2 regions of the Devosia rhizosphaerae genome follow, and region 2 is predicted to be linked to the other one. Evidence: predicted binding sites of a transcription regulator. Region 2 holds the regulator's gene; the other holds the start of a gene.
The links. The regulator PhoB, encoded in region 2, activates phosphate uptake and scavenging genes when phosphate is short. The targets are predictions, from matches to a motif close to TGTCATNNANCTGTCAT.
Positions count from the first base shown of each region.

Region 1 (7,523 bases), 300 kb from region 2:
GCGGTCTCTATATGCCTGAGATCACCAATGCTCAGCGCGGTCCGAGCACTTCGTACTACATCAACGACCCGCTGATCCACGAAGTGCGCGGCTCGCTCCGCTATCGCTTCAACTAATCCTCAGTTACCACCAGATCGAAAGTCGGCGCTCCTCGTGGGCGCCGACTTCTTTTTGCCCGCCCCTCGCGGCACCAAGCTAGGCCTCCTATCGTTGCGTTGAAAAGGAGGAACTAATGGCCGATCTCTCGTTCATACCGCCCATGGAGGCCAAGCTCGTTTCCGAGCTGCCGGATGGCGCGGGCTGGCAGTTCGAGCCCAAATGGGATGGTTTCCGCTGCCTCGCGATCAGACAAGGCACCCAAGTCGATCTCTGGGCCAAGTCCGGCAAGCCGCTCGGCCGTTACTTCCCCGAGATTGTGGATCTTATTGCGGGGTTGCCCCAGCAGCGCTTCATGCTCGACGGCGAACTCGTCGTGCCGATTGGCGGCATGGCGTCCTTTGATGCTCTGCAACAGCGCCTCCACCCGGCCGAAAGTCGCGTACGCAGGCTTTCGGCTGAGACGCCGGCCCTCCTGATAGTCTTTGATCTCTTGGAGGAGGGGAGCCGCGCCTGGCGGGATGCGCCGCTCCAGGAGCGCCGTGCGGCGCTCGAGACCTTCGTTGCTGGAGTGGACGCGCCCGCGCTTCGGCTCTCGCCGAGCACACGGGAACGGAAAACTGCTGCTGCCTGGTTCGGTAATCTCAGCACTGAACTTGACGGCGTTATCGCCAAGCGGCTCGATGGCGCTTATGCCAGTGGCGAGCGCGCCATGCTCAAGGCCAAGCGCATTCGCTCTGCAGACTGCGTCGTTGGTGGGTTCCGCTATGGCACGCACAGCACCGAAGTCGGCTCGCTGCTCCTGGGGCTATATAATGCGCAAGGCATGCTCGACCATGTGGGCTTCACCTCTGGCATAGCCGCTAAGGACAAGCCGGACCTAACGAGAAGGCTGGAAAAGCTCAAGGGCGGCTCCGGCTTCACCGGCAAGGCACCAGGGGGGCCCAGCCGCTGGTCGACCGAACGCTCGGCTGAATGGGTGCCGCTCAAGCCTGAGCTGGTGGTTGAAGTGCTCTACGACCAGATCACCGGAGACCGCTTTCGCCATGGCACCCGCCTGCACCGGTGGCGCCCCGACACGGCGGCCGAGCAATGCACTTTCGACCAACTCGCCCAGCCCGCTGCCCCCGATAGTGTCATCCAGGCGATCGTCGCGGATGCGCCGCGCTAAGGCGGTGAGCGGGACCGTGGCGCCTTCGTACCGTGATGAGTGCTTCTCCGAAGCTCTTACATGGTCGGCGTGGCCTCTTCCCGCTTAGAAGAACTGCGTCTGGTGCCGCTGGGACATCACACAGAGATCGTCTTGGTCATGCGAGGCGTGTCGGATGATCCATGGTAGCCCGCACTTTCATAAAAGCGCCGGGCGGCATTCGTGCTTTCCACGACGCACTCTCGCAGGCCCCAATCGAAAGCCTGTCGCTCCATGCGTGCCAGTAGCGCCTTGCTCACTCCACGCCAGCGGTGGTCGGGAGAGACGTAGTTCAGCATGATTGTGCCGGCGTGATCCAGCATGCCAACTCCAGCAATTTGGTCACTTGCAACGGCCACGAAGAGCTCTGTCTCGTTCTGATCGATCCAGATCTTCCAGTTGCGCGGTGTCTTGTTCGCAGTCCAGGCTGCCAGAACAGTGTCATTGTCGTTGTGATCAGCGCGGCACAGTTCGGCGATCGAGCGCTGCAGGACCTGCGCGCCCGCCTCGGCGTCAGCGTAAGTTGCCGCTCGAATTTTCATGGTCCGTCACCACGAAGCTGTCTCAGACTTGCACTTGACCTTGCTCAACGGCCGCGTTCAAGGCCAGCCTTTTGTGTCGGAGTAAAGCAAAGAGACGTGGAGAGAGGAAGGGAGCTGGTGCCCCCTTCCACATGCTCGGTCTACTGGTTCAAGCTGAAGGTCCAGAAGAAGGTTTCGCCCGAGGAGTCGTCCACCCCGTCATTGTCAGTGATGACATAAGCGGTGCCAACTGTGTCGATCGCCAGGCTTTCGACCTTGTCGACCACATAGCCGTTGTTGGCTTCGAGGTCCGGAATGAGGTCGCGTACGACTTCCTTGCTGACAGTGGGAAGCTCGCTGCCCAGGGCTGCCGGCTGGAGTTCGCTGGTGGCGACGCGTGTCACCTGCTTGAGACTGGCTTTGTCCGCAAGCTGATTGTCCCGCTCGATGAGGTAGACATGGTCACCATTGGCGGTGATTTCGGACAGGCCCACCCAGGCGCCTTCGGCTGGAGCTTGGAGTGGATAGAGCACGGCGCCCCATTCCTCGCTTTCGGGATTGTAGGAGACGAGCTTGACGGTGCCCTTTTCGTCATCCTTCCATTCGCGCTGGATGGCCACCCAGAGGGTACCATCGACCATGGCTACGCCTTCGGCTCCCGAGCGCGTTTCTACTGCGAGCAATTCAGCTGGGAACGCGACTTCCCGCTGGATTTCACCCTCGGCGTCGACATGGAACAGTGCGTGCGGGGTGAGGTCTTGCGTGTCGCCTTCCGAAGCGAGCCAGAAGCCGCCTTCGCCATCAAGGGTGATGCCTTCGAGATCGAGCTTCTGCGCCGGGGCCCCCTGGCGGGTAACTAGCGTCTTGGCAGTGATCCGGGCTGGCTGCTGGGTAGCGTCGATGGTGTAGATCGCCGGAGCAGAATAAAGGGCGCTGTCGGAAACGGCATAGAGAATCCCCGTCTGTTCGGGATCGGCCACGGCACCCGAGATTGCTGCCCAGCCGAACGGCACGCCGTGCTCATCATCTTGGGCGATGAGCTGGGGGTAGCCGGGTTCGCCTTCGGCTCGCTCGAAGATCATGACATGGGAGCCAGCCAGGCCGTCCTCGCGGAGGTCATTTTCATTGGCAGTGATGAAGAGGTTGCGCTTGGGAATGGCAACAGAACCTTCTGGCCCAATACCCGAAGCGATGGTCTGGAGGTATTCAGGCTCAGCGCCGGTGTCCTTGTAGATGGCGACAAGCGAGGAGCGCTCCTGGGAGACGAACATCAAGGTTTCATCGTCAAAGCTGGCGATCTCCAGGCCTTCTGGCTCCACGCCCTTCTTGTCGCGGTCATCGGGGTAATGGCCGAGGCGGGCTGCCTCCAGTTCCATTGCCGAACCGCTTTCAAACAGCACGTTGCCAGTCTTGTCGAAGATGGTGAAGCCGCGGGCTCCGCCCCTCCAGTCGCCTTCGTTGACGGTGACGATGCGCTCGTCGTCGAGCCACTTAATGGCATCAGGCTCACGCAGCACCCCCGATCTGTTCTCGGTGAAGGTGAGGGCGCCATCATCGGCAACGTCGATATTCTCGAGATCGGCCCCACCGGCCGAGAAATGCCCGGTGACGCTGCCGGTCTGGCCGTCGATGATGAAGATCTCGTTGTTTTCCTGCAGGGATACAGCCACTTCGTCGCGGCTGTTGATGGTGACATATTCCGGTTCGGGGTCTTCGCCAGCAGTGGCGGCAAGGCCGGTCAGATCAACCGTCTTGAGCGAAGCGGTGTCGAGTTGGCCATCGGCGATGGTCAGGAGGACGACCGAACCCGCAGGAGCCTGCGGCAGCGCGCCATCGTTGAGATCTTCGTCGCGCTCGTTTTCGATAGCAATGGCCAACAGGGTGCCCTCAGCATTGCGGGCGATCGAGTCTGGCTGGCCACCAAGTTCGACAGTCTCTTCGATCTGCTTGCTCGCAAGGTCTATGACCAACAGCTGGCCCGAGACATTGATGAAATCTTCGCTGGTGTTGACGGCAGCGTAGAGCTTGTCGCCAATAATTGTGACCGAGGTTGGCTCGCCCTCGACTTCGACGTAGCCGGCAGGCGCGGGCTTCTCGAAATCTGTGATGTCGATGAAGCCGATGCCGCCACCGGGGCTATCGGAATAGGCGAGCGTCATCCCGTCTTCGGACGCGGTGATGATCTCGGATGAGGTTTCTTCCGCATCGGGGTGGTTGAGCGCGACCGGGAAGCTGGCAACGCGATTGAAAACGGGTGCGGCCGCGGCGCTTGCCGCAGTGGCAGCTAAAAGCGCGGCGGTCAGGCCGGCGAGAACAGAATGACGCTTCATTGTGTGCCCCAATGGGTGTGACGGATGGCCTGCCCTAGGCCTGCTGGGACACGGTCACATGACAGTTCTGCAAAGATTATGCGACAGGATCATCTCGCCCCCGTGATGCCGCGCCTTGCAAAAGTTAGGGCGCTCCAAAAGACCCATTGACGCGCCCTAGGCGGTAGGCGTATCTCCCGCCTCAGGACACCTTGCCCTAACGCAAGGCGATAGACCTGGGAGGGTCGCTGAGAATGGCTGATACGCCCCAAACCGCACCGGCGGTAAAACCGGCTAATCCGAATTTTTCGTCGGGCCCCTGTGCCAAGCGTCCTGGCTGGACGGTGGATGTGCTGTCCGACGCCTTGGTCGGCCGTTCGCACCGGGCCAAGCCCGCCAAGGCGCGCATCCAGGAAGCCATCGACCTGACGCGCGAGCTGCTCGCCGTCCCTGCCGACTACCGCATCGGCATCGTTCCCGCCTCGGACACGGGCGCGGTGGAGATGGCGCTCTGGTCCATGCTTGGCGCGCGAGGCGTCGACATGCTCGCCTGGGAATCCTTTGGGGAAGGCTGGGTCACCGACGTCCAAAAGCAACTCAAGCTCGATGATGTGCGCGTGCTCAAGGCACCCTATGGCGAGCTGCCCGATTTGGCACAGGTGGATTTCTCCCGCGACGTTGTCTTTACCTGGAACGGCACCACCTCGGGCGCTCGCGTGCCCAATGGCGATTGGATTCCGGCCGATCGGCAGGGCCTCACCATTTGCGACGCCACCTCGGCCGCCTTTGCGCAGGACCTCGACTTTTCCAAGCTCGATGTGGTCACCTTCTCCTGGCAGAAGGCGCTGGGCGGCGAAGCGGCCCATGGCGTCCTCATCCTGTCGCCGCGCGCTGTCGAGCGGCTGGAGACCTTCAAGCCCGAGCGCCCGCTGCCCAAGATCTTCCGCCTCACCAAGGGCGGCAAGCTGATCGAGGGGATCTTCAAGGCCGAGACCATCAATACCGTCTCCATGATCTGCATCGAGGATGCGGTCGACGCCATGAAGTGGGGCAAGCAGATCGGCGGGCTCAAGGCCATGCAGGCCCGCGCCGACGCCAACTACCAGGTGCTCGCCGATTGGGTCGCCCGAACCGATTGGGTCGGCTTCCTCGCCAAGGAAGAAGCCACGCGCTCCAATACCTCCGTCTGTTTCGTCATCACCGATCCTGCGGTCACGGCACTGGACGAGGAGGCGCAGTCCGCCTTTGTTAAGGCCATCGTTGCCCGACTCGACAAGCTCGGCGTGGCCTATGACATCGGCGGCTATCGCGACGCGCCGACGGGGCTGCGCATCTGGGCCGGCTCCACCATCGACGCTGCCAATCTCGAAGCGCTGACGCCTTGGCTCGATTGGGCCTTCGCCGAAGAAAAGGCTGTGCTCCAGGCTGCTGCCTGATTAGCCCTGCGAACAATCCGGTGACGCCCTTCGGCGTCGCCTTTTCCCCGTTCATTTTCATTCATGCACCGTCCATCGGTGTGGCGAAAACAAGGAGGGCGCTATGCCCAAGGTTCTCGTTTCCGACAAGCTCAGCCCCACGGCCGTTCAGATCTTCAAGGACAATGGCGTGGAGGTCGACTATCTGCCCGATCTGGGCAAAGACAAGGACAAGCTCTTCGAAGTTATTGGCCAGTATGATGGTTTGGCCATCCGCTCGGCCACCAAGGTCACCGAAAAGATCCTGTCGGCGGCCACCAATCTCAAGGTGATCGGCCGGGCCGGCATCGGTGTCGACAATGTCGATATTCCCGCTGCCACGAAAAAGGGCATCATCGTGATGAACACGCCCTTCGGCAATTCCATCACCACGGCCGAGCACGCCATCGCCATGATGTTTGCCCTGGCGCGCCAGCTGCCGGAGGCTGATGCCTCCACCCGCGCCGGCAAGTGGGAAAAGAACCGCTTCATGGGCGTCGAGGTCACCAACAAGACCCTCGGGCTCATCGGCGCTGGCAATATCGGCTCGATCGTCGCCGACCGGGCGCTGGGTCTCAAGATGAAGGTTATCGCCTTTGACCCGTTCCTGACGCCCGAACGTGCCCAGACGCTGGGTGTCGAGAAGGTCGAGCTTAACGATCTCCTTGCCCGTGCCGACTTCATCACCCTCCATACGCCATTGATCGATGCCACCCGCAACATCATCAATGCCGAGGCGCTCAACAAGACCAAGAAGGGCGTCCGCATCATCAACTGCGCTCGGGGCGGTCTCATCGACGAAGCCGCGCTCTACGATGCACTGAAGTCCGGCCAGGTCGCCGGGGCCGCGCTCGACGTCTTCCTTGAGGAGCCGGCGACAAGCAATCCCCTCTTCGAGCTTCCCAACGTCATCTGCACGCCGCATCTGGGCGCCTCGACCACCGAAGCGCAGGAGAACGTCGCGTTGCAGGTCGCCGAGCAGATCTCCGCCTATCTGATGACCGGCGAGATCACCAACGCGCTCAACTTCCCCTCGATCTCGGCCGAAGAAGCCCCGATCATCACCCCTTGGGTTAAGCTGGCCGAAACGCTTGGCTCCTTTGCCGGCCAACTGACCGAAACCGCCATCAAGGGCATTCGCATCGAGTTCGAGGGTACGCCCGCCGGGCTCAACACGCGTCCGATGATCGCTGCGGCGATCAATGGCGTGCTCAAGCCGTCGCTGGGTGACATCAACATGGTGTCGGCGCCGCAGATCGCCAAGGATCGCGGCATTACCGTCGAGACCACGACGCGCGACCAGCAGGGCGCCTACGAGGGCTATATCCGCCTGACCGTCACCACCGAGCGGCAGGAGCGGAGCCTTGCCGGCACGCTCTTTGCCAACGGCAAGCCGCGTGTCATCCAGGTCAAGTCCATCAACATGGAAGCCGAGCTCACCGAGTCCATGCTCTACGTCACCAATGAGGATAAGCCGGGCCATATTGGCCGTCTCGGGACAATCCTGGGGACCCTCGGTATCAACATCGCCAACTTCAATCTGGGTCGCCAGGATGTAGGGGGTGACGCCATCGCGCTCATCTCCATCGACGGCACGCTGACCGAGGAGCAGTTGACCGAGATCACCGCGCTCGATGGTGTCAAGCAGGCCAAGGCGCTGCGGTTTTAGCCTTTAAGCGCTGGGAAGACATGAAGGGCTGGCGCCACGGCGCCGGCCCTTTTATGCGCGACGCCGGGCCGACCATTCCGCCAGGACGATGCCGCTGATGATCAGTGCCGCGGCCGCGAGATGGTAGAGTTCGAGGTGCTCGCCCAAGACCAGCAGCGAGCCCAGCGTGCCGAAGACTGGAATGAGATTGTGGCTGGGAGCTGCCCGATTGGGGCCAACCAGTTCAACGCCGCGGGCATAGGCGATCTGGCTGAACATGGACGGAAAGATCATCACGTAGATCAG
Region 1 covers NZ_CP126539.1:969,453-976,975, forward strand. Annotated here, with positions in the region: gene QOV41_RS04695 (outer membrane protein) at 1-116, shown strand, start outside; gene QOV41_RS04700 (ATP-dependent DNA ligase) at 233-1,267, shown strand; gene QOV41_RS04705 (GNAT family N-acetyltransferase) at 1,384-1,827, opposite strand; gene QOV41_RS04710 (esterase-like activity of phytase family protein) at 1,968-4,136, opposite strand; gene QOV41_RS04715 (phosphoserine transaminase) at 4,370-5,551, shown strand; gene serA (phosphoglycerate dehydrogenase) at 5,655-7,238, shown strand; gene QOV41_RS04725 (DMT family transporter) at 7,290-7,523, opposite strand, start outside.
Region 1: QOV41_RS04710 (esterase-like activity of phytase family protein) is a predicted target of PhoB. The motif match lies at 4,184-4,200, and genes of this name have one in related genera.

Region 2 (7,523 bases):
CGGGACCTTCGTGGGGGGTCTCATGGCCGGGTTGTTCTCGGGCGACGTACTGCGCATCGTGTTTGCGGCCATGGCGTTCCTGATTGCAGCAAACATCGTCTTCGGCCTGCAGACCAAAGTCATGGGCCATTTGAATGGCTCGTCGCTAACGCACCGCCTCTCGGCGCTGGTCGTCGGCTATATCTCTTCACTGATGGGCATTGGTGGGGGATCGCTCACTGTGCCGACTCTGGTCGCCTTTGGCGCCACGATGCATGCCGCAGTCGGCACCTCGGCGGCGATCGGAGTGGCGATTGCCGTCTCCGGCACGCTCGGCTTCATCATTTCGGGTTGGGGCGCGAGCGAGCTGCCGCCGCTGAGCCTCGGCTACATCAATCTTGTGGCGCTGGTGCTGGTGGCAGTGCTTGCGGCGGTCTTCGCGCCGTTCGGCGCTGCGCTCGCCCACCGGCTCGATCAGAAGACGCTGAAATATGTCTTCGCGGCCTTCCTGGTCCTGGTCGGCCTCAACATGCTTTGGCGCGTGCTGGCGGGATAAAGGCGGTGAGGACAAGGTGACTACGGTGAAATGCCCCCACCGCCCGAGCCCCCTCGGGAGGAGGAGGTCGAGTGCTCGGCGGCCATCCGGGACCGCCGAGAAGGCTAGTTGGCTGTGTCAGCCAGATCCCATTCCACGGTCACATTGATCGTGAAGGTCAACTCGCCGGCTTCAACGGGGACCGGGGAGCTCGCGGCCATTTCGGCTCGGGCATACATAGGATAGGGCTGCGGCTGATCCTGTCCTTGGGTCTCGGAAATCGAGACGATCTCTTCAAGCGAACTGCCGGCCGCATCGGCGTAAATTTCGGCCTTGGCGCGGGCATTGTCGAAGGCCGACTTGCGGGCTTCATCAAGCAGTTCGGAAGGATCGGCCACCGAGAAGCTGATACCATTGATGGTGTTGGCGCCCACATCGACAGATTTGTCCAAGATAGTGCCGAGGGCCTCAAGGTCGCGGACCGTGACCGTCACGGTGTTGCTGACCTGATAGCCCTCGATCTTGGGGGGCTTGGTATAGCCGCTCTCGTCGCGCTCATCGGTATAGACATAGTTCGGGTTCACCGAAAAGCCCGAGGTCTGAATATCCCGAGCTTGGATCCCGTCGGCCTTGAGCGTCTCGAGCAGTTCAGTCATCGCCGCCGTATTGGCGTCGAGCGCCTCGCGGGCGGTAGCGCCCTGCGTCGTGACGCCGGAGGTGATGAAAGCCATATCCGGGGCGGCGGCAACTTCGCCGCGACCTTCGACGGATACGGTCCCCGCGTAAGCGGGTGCGGCGAGGGCGAGAACGGCGAGGGGGACAAGGGCAGGGAGGTGACGCATGAGAACTCTCCAAGTTGAGGGGGGAGCATTCCCCACCTAATGCGTCAGTATTGCGGCGCTGATGAACTGAATTTGAACGGGCTTGTGGGCAAACGGTCATGTCCAAAAGTATGACTTATGAGGGTTGCGCCGGGCCCTGCGGGTGCGGTACTCAGACAGGCATCACCCACAAGAGGCGCTCATGAGCCACAAGCATTTCCCGGACGGCGTCCTGCTCGGCCGTGCTCGTCTAGCGGGGCAGAACCACCCTGCCATTATTACCATTCGTGACGGTCAGGTACTCGATATCACCGCCAAGGGCATGGCGACCGTGCGGGACATCGCCGAGAGCGCTGACCCGATCGGCTATGTCCGCGCGGCGAGTGGCAAGGATTTGGGGAGCGCCCAGGCGCTGCTGGACAACAGCCTACCCACCGGCCGTGATGCAGCCAAACCCAGCCTCTTGTCGCCCATCGACTTGCAGGCGGTGAAAGCCTCGGGCGTCACCTTCGTCGTGTCGCTGCTTGAGCGCGTCATCGAAGAGCAGGCACGTGGCGACAAGGCGCGTGCCGAGGCATTGCGGGTCGAAATTCTCGCCCTGATCGGCACCGACCTTAGCCAATTGGTACCCGGCTCCGATACGGCCGCCCAGGTCAAGGCGGCGCTGGTGGAGCGAGGCGTGTGGAGCCAATATCTCGAAGTGGGGATCGGGCCTGACGCGGAGATTTTCACGAAGGGCCAGCCCATGAGTTCGGTGGGTTATGGCGCCGACGTGGGGCTGCACCCGATCTCGAGCTGGAACAATCCCGAGCCCGAAGTCGCCCTGGTGGTCACCAGCACGGGCAACATCATCGGCGCGACGCTGGGCAACGACGTCAATTTGCGCGATGTGGAGGGCCGCTCGGCGCTGCTCCTGGGCAAGGCCAAGGACAACAACGCGTCTGCCTCGCTGGGGCCGTTCATTCGCCTCTTCGACGACGAGTTCACGCTCGATACCGTCAAGCAGGCCGAGATCGCCTTACGGGTGGAAGGCGAGGACGGCTTCGTGCTCGACGGCCATTCGTCCATGAGCCAGATCTCCCGCACCCCGGAATCGCTGGTTGCCGCGACGATCGGCGAACATCACCAATATCCCGACGGGCTGGTGCTTTATCTCGGCACCATGTTCGCTCCAGTGAAGGATCGCGGCGGCGCCGGCATGGGTTTTACCCACAAGATCGGCGACACGGTCTCGATTTCGACCCCCTCGCTGGGGACACTGACCAATCGCGTCGACCTATCCACTCATTGCCCACCCTGGACCTACGGCGCCAGCCACTTGCTGCGCGACCTCGCCCGGGCGGACCTCCTCTAGCTTTCTGAAAGGCACAATAAATGGCTGAACTACACAAGAACCTGATCGACGGGGAATGGGTCGGCGCCGAGGGCGTGGAGAACATCAACCCCTCCAATACCTCCGAAGTTGTGGGCGTCTATGCCCGCGCATCGGCTGAGGAAACCAAACAGGCGATTGCGGCAGCCAAGGCGGCATTCCCCGCCTGGTCGCGCTCGGGCTTGCTGGAACGCCATGCGATCCTGCGCAAGGCGGCCGATGAAATCCTCGCCCGCAAGCAAGAGCTGGGTGAACTGCTGAGCCGTGAAGAGGGCAAGACACTGGTTGAAGGCATCGGCGAGGTCACTCGCGCCGGTCAGATCTTCGACTTCTTTGCCGGCGAAGTGCTGCGCCTCACGGGAGAAGTGGTGCCGTCGGTCCGCCCCGGCGTCGGTGTCGAGATCACGCGCGAGCCGATTGGTGTCATCGGCCTCATCACACCCTGGAACTTCCCGATCGCTATTCCAAGCTGGAAGATTGCCCCCGCCCTGGCCTATGGCAACACCGTCGTCATCAAACCGGCGGACCTCGTGCCCGGCTCGACCTGGGCCATCGTCGACATCCTGGTGCGGGCAGGCCTGCCCAAGGGCGTCCTGAACCTCGTCATGGGCAAGGGCTCGGTGGTCGGCCAGACCATGCTCGACAGCAAGAACGTCCATGCCGTCAGCTTCACCGGCTCGGTTGGTACCGGCAAGCGCGTTGCGGCTGCGTCGGTTGAAGTCGGCCGCCGGTTCCAGCTGGAAATGGGCGGCAAGAACCCCACCATCGTGCTCGACGATGCCGATCTCAAAGTTGCCGTCGAGACCGTGGCACAGTCCGCCTTCTTCTCGACCGGCCAGCGCTGCACCGCCTCTTCGCGTGTCATCGTCACCGAAGGTATCCACGACCGCTTCGTGGAAGCCCTCGCTGAGCGCACGCGTAATCTGCGGGTGGGCAATGCGCTGGACAAGGACACCGAGATCGGTCCGGTGGTCGATCCTGGCCAGCTCAAGCAGGACACCGACTACATCGAGATCGGCAAGAACGAGGGCGCCAAGATTGCCGCTGGCGGCGAACGCGTCCAGAAGGACACGGAGGGCTACTTCCTGCAGCCGACGCTGTTTGTCGAGGCGACCAACAATATGCGCATCAGCCGCGAAGAGATCTTCGGGCCGGTCGCTAGCGTCATTCGGGTCAAGGATTATGAAGAGGCACTCGCCACCGCAAACGACACCGAGTTCGGTCTATCCGCTGGCATCGTGACCACCTCGCTTAAATACGCCACGCACTTCAAGCGCAATGCCGAGGCAGGCATGGTGATGGTCAACGTGCCAACCGCTGGCGTGGACTTTCACGTGCCGTTCGGGGGCCGCAAAGGCTCGAGCTATGGTCCGCGCGAGCAGGGCAAGTACGCCGCCGAGTTCTACACTCAGGTCAAGACGGCCTACACCGCGGCTGGCTAAGACGAAAAAGACTGCGCCGGCCTCGTGCCGGCGCAGTTGCATTGGCGCCCTGCCGAGAGCAGATTGGTGCCATTCGCCCGCGCGATTGCGGGCAGACGACTGAGGTTCACGAATGCCCGAGCGAGTGTCTGTGCTGGCCCCTTTCCGGCACGAGACCTTTCGCCTGCTCTGGATCGCCACCTTAGCGTCCAATCTCGGCGGTCTTGTGCAGGCGGTCGGCGCCGGGTGGATGATGACCACCCTCACGGACTCCCACAATATGGTCGCCCTGGTGCAGGCCTCGACCACCCTGCCCATCATGGTGTTCTCCATCGCAGCGGGCGCGCTGGCCGACAATTTCGACCGGCGCATAGTGATGATCATTGCCCAATCGGCAATGGCGATCATTTCCGTGGTGCTGGCGGTGCTGGGTTTCCTTGGGCTGATGACCCCCTGGCTCTTGCTAGGGTTCACCTTTCTGATTGGCTGCGGCACAGCGTTGTTCAACCCGTCTTGGCAGGCTTCCATGGGCGATATCGTGCCGCGCGACGACCTGCCCGGCGCGGTGACGCTCAACGCCATGGGCTTCAACATGATGCGCAGCGTGGGGCCAGCAGTTGGCGGCATCATCGTTGCCTTTGCCGGCGCGGCTGCGGCCTTCGCGGTCAATGCGGTTTCCTACCTCCCGCTGATCGCCGCGCTGTTCCGGTGGCAGCCGCAAGCGATCGCCAACAAGTTGCCGCGGGAGAGGTTCGGCAGCGCCATGTGGGCCGGGGTGCGCTATGCCTCGCTCTCGCCCAATCTGATGACAGTTATGCTGCGTGGTTTCCTGTTCGGCCTTGCCGCTATCGCGGTGCTGGCGCTCCTGCCTTCGGTGGCAAGCGAATATCTCGGCGGCGGCGCCCTGGGCTATGGCGCGTTGTTGGGGTGCTTTGGCGTTGGTGCCATCGGAGGCGCCTTCCTCAACGGAAGGGTGCGCGAGCGCTACAGCAATGAGATCATCGTGCGCATTGCCTGCGTGGTGTTCGCGGTCTCCTGTGTCGGCCTGGGCTTCAGCCGCGAAATCGTGCTGAGCTGTCTCATTCTCTTGCCAGCGGGCGCGGGCTGGGTGCTGGCGCTGTCACTGTTCAACGTCTCCGTTCAGCTCTCAACGCCCCGTTGGGTTGTGGGGCGGGCGCTATCGCTCTACCAAACGGCTACTTTCGGCGGCATGGCACTGGGCAGCTGGCTCTGGGGCAGTGTCGCCGATCTGTCCGCACCGAGCTGGTCACTCGCCTTGGCGGGGGTGACGCTCCTTGCCTGTGCTCTGGTGGGTCTCAAGCTGCCGCTGCCGCAGTTCAGCTCACGCGACCTCAGCCCGCTCAATGCCTTCAACGAACCGGTGCTCAAGCTCGAGATGCGGCCGCGGAGTGGGCCGGTGATGGTGATGGTGGACTATCAGATCGTCCAGGAAGACATTCCCGCTTTCCTCCGGCTAATGAGTGAGCGCCGCCGTATCCGCATCCGCGATGGTGCGCGGCAATGGGCGCTGCTGCGGGACCTCGAACGCCCAGAGATCTGGGTGGAGAGCTATCACGTGCCCACCTGGGTGGACTATGTGCGCCACAATCTGCGGCGTACCAAGGCCGATGCCGAGAACCTGCAGAGCTTGCGGGCGCTGCACCGGGGCGAGGGACCGCCCCATGTCCACCGCATGATCGAGCGGCAGACCGTGCCGCAGGTCGACGACATGCCGCTCCGGGAGAGCCCCGAGCACTAGGCCACTTGGGCGAAGCGCTCGTCGAAAGCGTAGCCCGCGCCGCGAACGGTCCGGATCGGGTCGATCTCGCGGCCGCGATTGATGGCACGACGGAGACGACCGATATGGACATCCACTGTCCGCTCATCGACATAGACGTCATTGCCCCAGACACCATCGAGCAATTGCTCGCGCGAATAGACCCGGCCGGGATGGCGCATGAGATATTCGAGTAGTCGATACTCGGTGGGACCAAGATGGACGTCGCGATTGCCGCGGCGGACGCGGTGGGTGGTGCGATCGAGTTCGAGATCGCCGACCTTGAGCGAAGCGGTCACCAGATTGGGGTTCGCCCGTCGCAGAAGTGCATGGATTCGGGCCATCAGTTCGGGAACAGAAAACGGCTTTACGACGTAGTCGTCCGCACCTGTGGCAAGGCCCCGCACCCGTTCTTCTTCCTCGCCGCGTGCGGTCAGCATGATGATCGGCACCCGCGCGGTCTCGTCGCGCGCCCGCAAGCGCCGGCACAGTTCGATGCCGGAGATCTCGGGCAGCATCCAGTCAAGCAGGATCAGATCGGGCAGCTTTTGCTGGATCTGGACCTGGGCCTCGTCACCGGTTTCAGCAGTCAGGACCCGAAAGCCTTCGGCCTCAAGATTATAGCGCAAGAGAATGGCGATATCGCCTTCGTCTTCGACGACGAGAATTGTAGCCGACATGGCTTAAACCTTGATCTGCTTGCGCTCGAGCTCTTCGACATTGCTCCCGAGCTGCTTGCCGGTCTGCAGATAGTAGGCGCGCTCCGCAATGTTGGTGGCGTGGTCGCCGATGCGTTCCAGGCTCTTGGCGCAAAACAGCAAATGCGTGCAGGAGGTGATGTTGCGCGGATCTTCCATCATGTAGGTGAGCAGCTCACGGAACAACGAGGTGTGCATCGCATCGACCTCGTCATCGCGGTTGCAGACCTCGACGGCAGCGGCGGCGTCCCGATTGGAATAGGCGTCCAGCGCCTGCTTTAGCTGCCGCATTACCAATGCCGTCATGTTGCGGACGCCATTGTAGAAAGTTGGCTGCAGGTTGAGCCCATCGAGTTTCAGGGAGCGCCGGGCCAATTGCTTGGCCATGTCACCAATGCGCTCGAGGTCCCCCGCGACATGGATGGAGGTAATGATGGCGCGTAGATCGCTCGCCATCGGCTGACGACGAGCAATCATCGAAACCGCCATTTCGTCGATCCGGCGCTCCATGTCGTCGATGCGCTGATCGGCGATGATGGTCAAATCGGCGAGCTCGCGATCAAGCTTGAGCAGGGCCTTGGTGCCATTCTCGATGGAAACTTCCACTTCACCGCCCATTTCGGCGATGGCTTGAGCGAGCGCATTGAGTTCGTCGCTATAGGACTGAACGATATGGTCGGCGCCGGTATTTGGCATTGGTTTTCCTCCTCGATGCGCCCGGTCAGCCGATCCGGCCCATGATGTAGTCTTGTGTTTGCTTGTGCACCGGGTTGGTGAAGATCTCTTCGGTGACGCCTTCTTCGATCAGCTTGCCCAAGTGGAAGAAAGCGGTCTTCTGCGAGACGCGGGCGGCCTGCTGCATGGAGTGTGTCACGATCACGATCGTGAAGTTCTCGCGCAGTTCATCGATGAGTTCCTCG
Region 2 covers NZ_CP126539.1:1,270,568-1,278,090, forward strand. Annotated here, with positions in the region: gene QOV41_RS06175 (sulfite exporter TauE/SafE family protein) at 1-535, shown strand, start outside; gene QOV41_RS06180 (SIMPL domain-containing protein) at 640-1,356, opposite strand; gene QOV41_RS06185 (fumarylacetoacetate hydrolase family protein) at 1,538-2,689, shown strand; gene QOV41_RS06190 (aldehyde dehydrogenase family protein) at 2,710-4,149, shown strand; gene QOV41_RS06195 (MFS transporter) at 4,262-5,887, shown strand; gene phoB (phosphate regulon transcriptional regulator PhoB) at 5,884-6,585, opposite strand; gene phoU (phosphate signaling complex protein PhoU) at 6,589-7,299, opposite strand; gene pstB (phosphate ABC transporter ATP-binding protein PstB) at 7,325-7,523, opposite strand, start outside.